2 regions of the Rhodococcoides sp. S146-33 genome follow, and region 1 is predicted to be linked to the other one. Evidence: predicted binding sites of a transcription regulator. Region 1 holds the regulator's gene; the other holds the start of a gene.
What was found. The regulator LexA, encoded in region 1, represses DNA repair genes until DNA is damaged. The targets are predictions, from matches to a motif close to CGAACANNTGTTCG.
Positions count from the first base shown of each region.

Region 1 (4,213 bases):
GCCACCCGCGTCTACTCCACGGCCGCGTACTGGGTCGCGGCCTTCACCGCGATAGTGCTCGCGTTCTCGCCCAAGTTCGGTGCCCTCATCTTCACCGTTCCCGACGGGGTCATCGGCGGGGCAACACTGGTTCTGTACGGACTCATCGGGCTGCTGGGCGTTCGCATCTGGACCGACGCCAAGGTGGACTTCGCCGATCCGGTCAACCTGATCGTCGTTGCCGCGGCACTGGTCGCGGGTATCGGCGACCTCACGCTGTCGGTCGGTTCGGTCGAACTCGGCGGAATCGCGTGGGGTTCGCTCGGCATTCTGGTCGGTTATCCGATCGTTTCGGCGCTCGCGAAAAGTACCGCGTCTCGGCGGACGTAGCGGGGGCGGTCACGGATCGCGCACGTTTTGGTCATCGACCCCCGGTGCACCGCGAAAGTAGTCTTGAACGGTGACGTCAGTCGCACCGACGACCGCGCTGTGACACCCCTTTCTCGCGGTCGACGACGGTGCGCACCGAACAAGGAGATCTGCGTGGAACGCACACTTTTCGAGCCCGAGCACGAACTGTTCCGGGAGTCGTACCGGAAGTTTCTCGAACAGCACGTAGCCCCCAATCACGCGAAGTGGGAAGAGCAGAACATCGTCGACCGCGGCGTCTGGGTCGAGGCCGGCAAGCAGGGCTTCCTCGGAACGGCCGCACCGGAGGAGTTCGGTGGCGGTGGCGTCAAGGACTTCCGCTACAACGCAATCGTCACCGAGGAAACCACCCGCGGCGGCTACAGCGGCATCGGCTTCACCCTGCACAACGACGTCGTCGCGCCGTACTTCATCGAGTTGGCGAACGACGAACAGAAGCAGCGCTGGCTCCCCGGATTCTGCTCGGGTGAGCTGATCACCGCGATTGCCATGACCGAGCCGGGCACCGGAAGCGACCTGCAGGGCATCAAGACCAAGGCCGTTCGCGACGGCGACGACTGGGTACTGAACGGATCGAAAACGTTCATTACTAACGGAATCAACGCCGATCTGATCATCGTCGTGGCGTGCACCGACCCCGAGAAGGGTGCCCAGGGCTTCAGCCTGCTGGTCGTGGAGCGCGACATGCCAGGTTTCGAGCGCGGCCGCAATCTCGACAAGATCGGGATGAAGGCCCAGGACACCGCCGAACTCAGCTTCACGGACGTTCGCGTGCCCGCAGCCAATCTGCTCGGTGAAGAAGGCATGGGCTTCATCTACCTCATGCAGAATCTTCCGCAGGAACGGCTCTCGATCGCTGTTGTCGCCGCCGCGGCCATGGAATCGGCCCTGGACATGACCATCCAGTACTGCCGAGATCGCAAGGCCTTCGGTAAGTCGATCGGCAAGTTCCAGAACACCCGCTTCGTGTTGGCGGAGTTGGCCACCGAAACCACCGCCACCCGCATCATGGTCGACAAGTTCATCGAACTGCTCAACGATGGCAAGTTGACCGTGCAGGAAGCCGCCATGGCGAAATGGTGGACCACCGAGAACCAGGTCAAGCTGATCGACCGGTGCCTGCAGTTGCACGGCGGCTACGGCTACATGAAGGAATATCCGATCGCCAAGGCCTACATGGATTCTCGGGTGCAGACCATCTACGGTGGCACGACCGAAATCATGAAAGAGATCATCGGCCGCGGATTGAATCTATGATCCGCTGATCCGAAAAGCACGAGGGCCGCAGCACACTGTGCTGCGGCCCTTCGCGTTTCGGTGCTGTTCTCTACAGCTTGCGCATCACGGTGACGACCTTGCCGAGGATGGCAGCGTTGTTTCCCGGAATCGGCTCGAACAGCGGGTTGTGCGGCAGCAGCCACACCTCGCCCTTCGACCGCTTGAACGTCTTGACGGTCGCTTCACCGTCGATCATCGCCGCCACGATGTCTCCGTTGTCTGCCACGGATTGCTGACGAACCACCACCCAGTCGCCGTCACAGATGGCTGCATCGATCATCGACTCGCCCACGACCTTGAGCAGGAACAGCGAACCCTGACCGACCAGCTCGCGGGGGAGCGGAAACACGTCCTCGACGGCTTCCTCGGCCAGGATCGGTCCACCGGCGGCAATTCGTCCCAGAACCGGCACGAACGTCGGCGTCGGCAAGCGATCCTGTTCCTCGGACGATCCGTCGACCGCGGCAGCAGCCTGATCGGCCTGTACCTCGTCGAGTCCGCGGACGTCGACCGCGCGAGGGCGGTTGGCGTCGCGCCGCAGGAATCCTTTTCGCTCCAGAGTGCGCAACTGATGGGCAACGGACGACGTCGACGTCAGGCCGACGGCATCACCGATCTCACGAATGCTGGGCGGGTAGCCGCGCTCGGTCACCGAAGCTCGGATGACCTCGAGCACCTTTCGCTGTCGCTCCGTCAGGCCGGCGCTGATGTCGGTGCCGACTTCCATGGCCTTGGGCGTCGGTTCCGCGGCAGGCTTCCCTGCGGCGGCCTTCGTAGGCACGGACGTGGTCGCCTTGGAACCGGTCGTCTTGGAACCCGTGGTCGACCTCGTCGAGGTCTGGTCCTTCATGCTGTCGGCCTCCTGCTGGTGTCCTGGATCCGGTCTGCGTGGTTCGGTCTGCGCGGACTGGAGTTGATGGTGTCGACTCGTGTGGCGTGTGGTTTCTGACACGAATCTAGCGTGTATCAGCTGTTGAATCAAACATCTGTTCGACTCGTGTCGCGTTTTCTGCAGACTTTGTCGGAGGCTCGTGATAGAACTTCGAACAAGCGTCCATCGAACGCCTGATCGAACAATCGATCCAACGAGCGAAGACGAGGTTCCGATGACCATCATCACCGATCGCCCCACCACCGCAGGTGTCCGTAGCCGGTCCACTGTCGTCGAACGTCGTCGCCGTGCTCGTCCTGCGTTGCGGAGCTCCATCGCGATGCGCGGTGCGTACACGACTCCGTGCCTGCCGGTTCTGGAGTCGTCCTGGACCGATGTCACCGACCGCGAGGCAGCCGATCGCGACTTCGACGAGACCTCGGCGCACTTCGCCGGTCAGCCGGTCCGGCTGCGATCGCTGGTGCTGTGGGTGCTCGCAGCCGTCGTCGTTGCCGGTGGCCTGATCGGCATCGCGAACCTACGAGCCGATGCGCCCGGCGCTGGGGTGCAGCCCGCAGGCGTCGTCGAGGTTCACGACGGTGCCGTGGTCGAGTACGCGCCCGGCAGATGACCACCGGCCCCATCGCACACGCCGATGACTGAGTATCCTCGACTGATTGCTCCGACACGCATGTTCGATGTCGGCGCATCGGCTACGACGGAGGCTCCTTCATGCATTGCCCGTTCTGCAGGCATCCCGACTCACGCGTGGTCGATTCGCGTGAGATGGACGAGGGGCAGGCAATTCGGCGTCGTCGCTCCTGCCCGGAATGCGGTCGGCGATTCACCACCGTCGAGGCCGCCGTGCTCGCAGTCGTGAAGCGGAGCGGAGTGACCGAACCGTTCAGCCGTGAAAAAGTCGTCAAAGGAGTGCGCAGGGCCTGCCAGGGCAGAGATGTCGACAACGACGCGCTGAATCTCTTGGCTCAGCAGGTGGAAGACGCCATTCGTGCCGCCGGCTCCGCCGAAATTCCCAGTAACGAGGTGGGGTTGGCCATTCTCGGTCCGCTACGCGACCTCGACGAGGTCGCGTATCTGCGATTTGCGTCCGTGTATCGCTCGTTCAGTTCGGCCGAGGATTTCGAGAAAGAAATCCACGAACTGCGCAAGCACCGCGAATCTGCGGACATCGACTGACGGTTCGACCTTCAGCGGGCCTCATCCGCGATTGCCTTCTCGATGCGTTTCTCCGAGACCGGATACGCAGTCCGAATTCCTTGCGCGAACAGCCCTACCCGCAATTCTTCGATCATCCAGAACAGCTCCTGCACGCCAGCGCTGTTCTTTCGGCCCTCCGGAAGCGAATCCAGCAGCCGCCCATACGAGGCGTAGACGCGGTCGAGTACGTCCATCGCGGCCGCATCACGGCCTGCGCTGCTCGGAAGTGTGGCCAACCTCTTGGTCGCCGCAGCGAGGTATCGCGGCAGGTCTGCCAGCCTGCGTGAACCGAATTCGGTGACGAACCCGCGAAAGATCAAGCCGTCGAGCTGTTCCCGAACATCGTCGGCGGGCTCACCCGAGGACACCTGTAGCTGCGCCGACAGCGCGAGAGCTGCCGTCAGCACGGGACGCACCAGGGCCAGCACCGCGGCGGTG
Region 1 covers NZ_JCAJWY010000002.1:1,099,946-1,104,158, forward strand. The annotation lists gene AC5WEY_RS13700 (uracil-xanthine permease family protein) at 1-369, shown strand, start outside; gene AC5WEY_RS13705 (acyl-CoA dehydrogenase family protein) at 523-1,665, shown strand; gene lexA (transcriptional repressor LexA) at 1,736-2,413, opposite strand; gene AC5WEY_RS13715 (hypothetical protein) at 2,793-3,188, shown strand; gene nrdR (transcriptional regulator NrdR) at 3,290-3,754, shown strand; gene hrpA (ATP-dependent RNA helicase HrpA) at 3,766-4,213, opposite strand, start outside.

Region 2 (4,213 bases), 530 kb from region 1:
GGGCACCGAAGGTTGCGCCCAAGCTCAGGCCTGCCATCAGTACAGCCTTGATCGGCAACACGATCGAGCCGAATGCGAGGAACAGCAGTACCAGCGTCGAGACGACCATGATCGAGATCATCACCGGTAGCCACTTCGCGATGGCCGCGTTTCCGTCGTCGATGTTGGCGCGTCCGCCGCCGACGAGGATCTCGGTACCGTCAGGAGGGGTGATCGAGCGCAGTGCAGACACTGCGTCGGATTGTGATTCGGCCTCGGTCAGTCCGCCGGTCGGTTCGCTGTAGGCCGCCTCGAGGGTCACGAAATCGTCTTTGGAGCCGATGAATTCGGCGCGGGCGATACCGGGCGTGGATTCCACAGCCGAGGTCAGAGCTGCAATGGGTGCGCCCTGAGGCTTCACGCCGTCCAGGCCACGAAGAACGACGGTGGCACCGTCACCGGTCGACTCGAAGTCGGTGCCGAGTGTCTCGAACGCCATGCGCGCAGGGTTGTCTTTCGGCAACGCCGTGTAGTCGACCTCGCCGAGCGAGACCTTGAGGATCGGGGTGGCGATGATCAGCAACCCAGCGACGATGACGGCTGCGACGATCCCTGGATGCTTCATCACACGGGTGACGACACCACCCCAGAACTTGTGTGCCCGTGCATCGCTGCGGTCGGACGCGGTGCGTGACCAGGTCCAGGAATTGATGTGGGTGCCGAGAATTGCGAGCAGTGCCGGAACGACGGTCAGGGACAGGGTTGCGGCGCTCGCCACCGCGGCCATGGCCCCGAAGCCGAGGGATCGGATCACCGCTTGCGGGAAGACGAGCATGCCGGCGAACGCACAGACCAACAGCAGTCCCGAGAAGACGACGGTTTTGCCTGCAGTGGCGACGGTGCGGACGGTCGCCACTGCAGGCGTCGACCCACTGCGTAGTTCTTCGCGGAACCGGCTGACGATGAACAGTCCGTAGTCGATGGCCAGGCCCAGCCCCAACAGTGACGCGACGTTGATCGAGAACGAGCTGACTTCGGTGAACTCGGTGAGGATGCGCAGGATCGCCAGGGAGCTGAGCACGCTCAGGATGCCGACGAACACCGGAACCGCCGCGGCGATCACGCCGCCGAAGATGAAGATCAGCAGCAGCAGTGTGATGGGGACTGCGATGAGCTCCGAGCGGACGAGGTCGCTTTCGAGGGTCTCACTGAGCGACACTCCGACCACGGAGGCTCCGGCGAACTGCGACTCGACGCCGGGTACTTCGAGCTGGGGCGGAAGTTCGCCGAAGGTATTGAACGTGACGCCTGAGTTGGCACCGAGGGACACCGTCACCAGTGCCTTCGTTCGGTCCTTCGAGACCAGGAATTCTTTGCTGACCGGGTCTGCGGTCCAGTACGAATTCACGTTGCCGAGGGTGTATCGACCGGTGAACTCGTCGAGCGTCGCCTGTACTCGGGGTCCGATGTCGTCGATCGTCTCGCCGTCGGGTGCGGTGTAGATCGCCACGATGTCCGGCGTCGGCTGACCGATGCCCTGGACCAGGCGTGCCACCTCCGAGGACTCACTGCCGGCGTCGGCATAGCCGCCCTCGCTCAGTTTCGAGAAGACGCTCAGCCCCAACACCCCGCCGACAGCGACGACGGCAACGACGACTGCCAGCACCCATCGTTTGTGCGATACGACGAACGAGGCCCAACGGGTCACGACGGTGCTCCGGCTCTGTGGAAGGGGTCTGTGGCGACTCGACTGTAGTTGATCGTGTCGGACCCTCGTGCTCTCATTAGAACAAGTGTTCGATGCAGTGATATCGACAAACGGTTGATATCGGCAAACGGCAGTGGCGATGCAGTGAGGGAGGGCTCGATGGGATGGAACGACGGACCACCCACGTGGTCGGAGATGGAACGTGTCCTGTCCGGACGTCCCAAGCCTGCGGCCCAGGGCGATGGCGGCGACAGCCCGGCGTGGTCGCGAAAGCGGGACGTCTACGACCGCACCATCGACAAGCCCGCACTGTCGGTGACGCCGTATGCAGAATTGCATGCGCACTCGGCGTTCAGCTTTCTCGACGGTGCCTCGCAGCCGGAGGAGATGGTCGAAGAAGCGGTACGCCTCGGCCTCGAATCCATCGCCATCACCGATCACGACGGTTTCTACGGAGTCGTTCGCTTCGCCGAGGCGGCCAGAGCCCTCGGCATCGGAACCGTGTTCGGTGCCGAACTATCACTCGACAGCGATCGATCGAGGGCCGGAGCGACCGACCCCGACGGCACTCATCTACTGGTGCTCGCCCGCGGACAAGAGGGGTATCGACGGCTCTCGCGTCGAATCGCGGCCGCGCACCTCGCCGGCGGGGTGAAGGGTAAGCCGCAGTACGACATCGACGAGCTCACCGACGCTGCAGGCGGGCACTGGCAGATTCTCACCGGTTGCAGAAAGGGGCATGTTCGGCAGGCACTCGCGCGCGGTGGTCCGGAGGCAGCCGAGGCCGCGCTGCGCACTCTCGTCGACCGCTTCGGTCCCGACCGCGTCACCGTCGAACTCACCCGGCACGGAATTGCGGACGACGACGAGCGCAACGATGCGCTCGCGACTCTGGCTCGTAAGTACAGCCTTCCGATGATCGCGACCACGGCCGCGCACTACGCGAGTCCGCGCAGTAGGAGATTGGCCATGGCGATGGCCGCGGTACGCGCACGCAGCAGCTTGGACGAGGCCGCCGGTTGGCTGGCGCCGACGGGCGGCGCACATCTTCGGTCCGGGGCGGAGATGGCCGAATTGTTCGCGCACTATCCGGGCGCGGTGCGCGGTGCCGTCGAACTCGGTCGTGAGTGCTCGTTCGATCTGAAACTGATCGCGCCGCGCCTGCCGCCGTTCGAGGTGCCCGACGGATACACCGAGATCAGTTATCTGCGGCGACTCACGTTCGAGGGCGCGGCCCGACGCTATGGCCCGCAATCGGCGAATCCGGCGGCGTACTCCCAGCTCGAATACGAGCTCGACATCATCGAGCGGCTCGAGTTCCCCGGTTATTTCCTGGTGGTCCACGACATCGTCGATTTCTGCAAGACACACGACATCCTCTGTCAGGGAAGAGGTTCGGCGGCGAACTCTGCTGTCTGCTACGCCATCGGTATCACCAACGTCGATCCGGTGGCCAACAAGCTGCTGTTCGAGCGGTTCCTCGCACCCGAACGCGACGGACCACCCGACATCGACATCGACATCGAATCGGATCGCCGCGAGGAGGCGATCCAGCACGTCTACGCCAAGTACGGCCGCACCCATGCCGCTCAGGTGGCGAACGTCATCACCTACCGCGGCAAGTCCTCGGTACGAGACATGGCCCGTGCGCTCGGCTTCTCGCAGGGGCAACAGGACGCGTGGAGCAAGCAGATCACCCGCTGGTCCGGAATCGGTGATCAGGAAGGTGACGGTATTCCCGAGTCCGTCCTCCAACTCGCGCGGCAGATCGAGGGGTTCCCGCGGCACCTCGGCATTCACTCCGGCGGCATGGTGATCTGCGATCGGCCGATCGCAGACGTCTGCCCGGTGGAGTGGGCGACGATGGAGAATCGCAGTGTGCTGCAGTGGGACAAGGACGATTGTGCCGCAGTGGGTTTGGTGAAGTTCGACATGCTCGGGCTCGGCATGCTGTCGGCGCTGCACTACATGATGGACCTGATCGCCGAGCACAAGGGCATCGACATCGACCTCGCCTCGATCGACCTGTCCGAGCCCGAGGTGTACGAGATGCTTCAACGAGCCGATTCGGTGGGCGTGTTCCAGGTCGAGTCACGTGCGCAGATGGCTACTCTGCCGCGGCTCAAGCCGCGTAACTTCTACGATCTGGTGGTCGAGGTCGCCCTGATTCGTCCCGGTCCGATTCAGGGTGGTTCGGTGCATCCGTACATCAAGCGTCGCAACGGACTCGAGCCGGTGATCTTCGAGCACCCGTCGCTCAAGAAGGCGCTCGATCGAACTCTCGGCGTACCACTGTTCCAGGAACAGCTGATGCAGATGGCCATCGATGTCGCCGGTTTCAGTGCCGCCGACGCCGACCAATTGCGTCGCGCCATGGGATCGAAGCGATCACCGGAGAAGATGGAGCTGCTGCGCGGGCGATTCTACGACGGGATGCGCGATCTGCACGGAATCACCGGTGAGGCAGCCGACCGCATCTACGAAAAGCTGTCGGCGTTCGCCAATTTCGGCTTCCCCGAGAGTCAT
Region 2 covers NZ_JCAJWY010000002.1:572,387-576,599, forward strand. The annotation lists gene AC5WEY_RS11175 (MMPL family transporter) at 1-1,687, opposite strand, end outside; gene AC5WEY_RS11180 (error-prone DNA polymerase) at 1,847-4,213, shown strand, end outside.
Region 2: AC5WEY_RS11180 (error-prone DNA polymerase) is a predicted target of LexA. The motif match lies at 1,766-1,779, and genes of this name have one in related genera.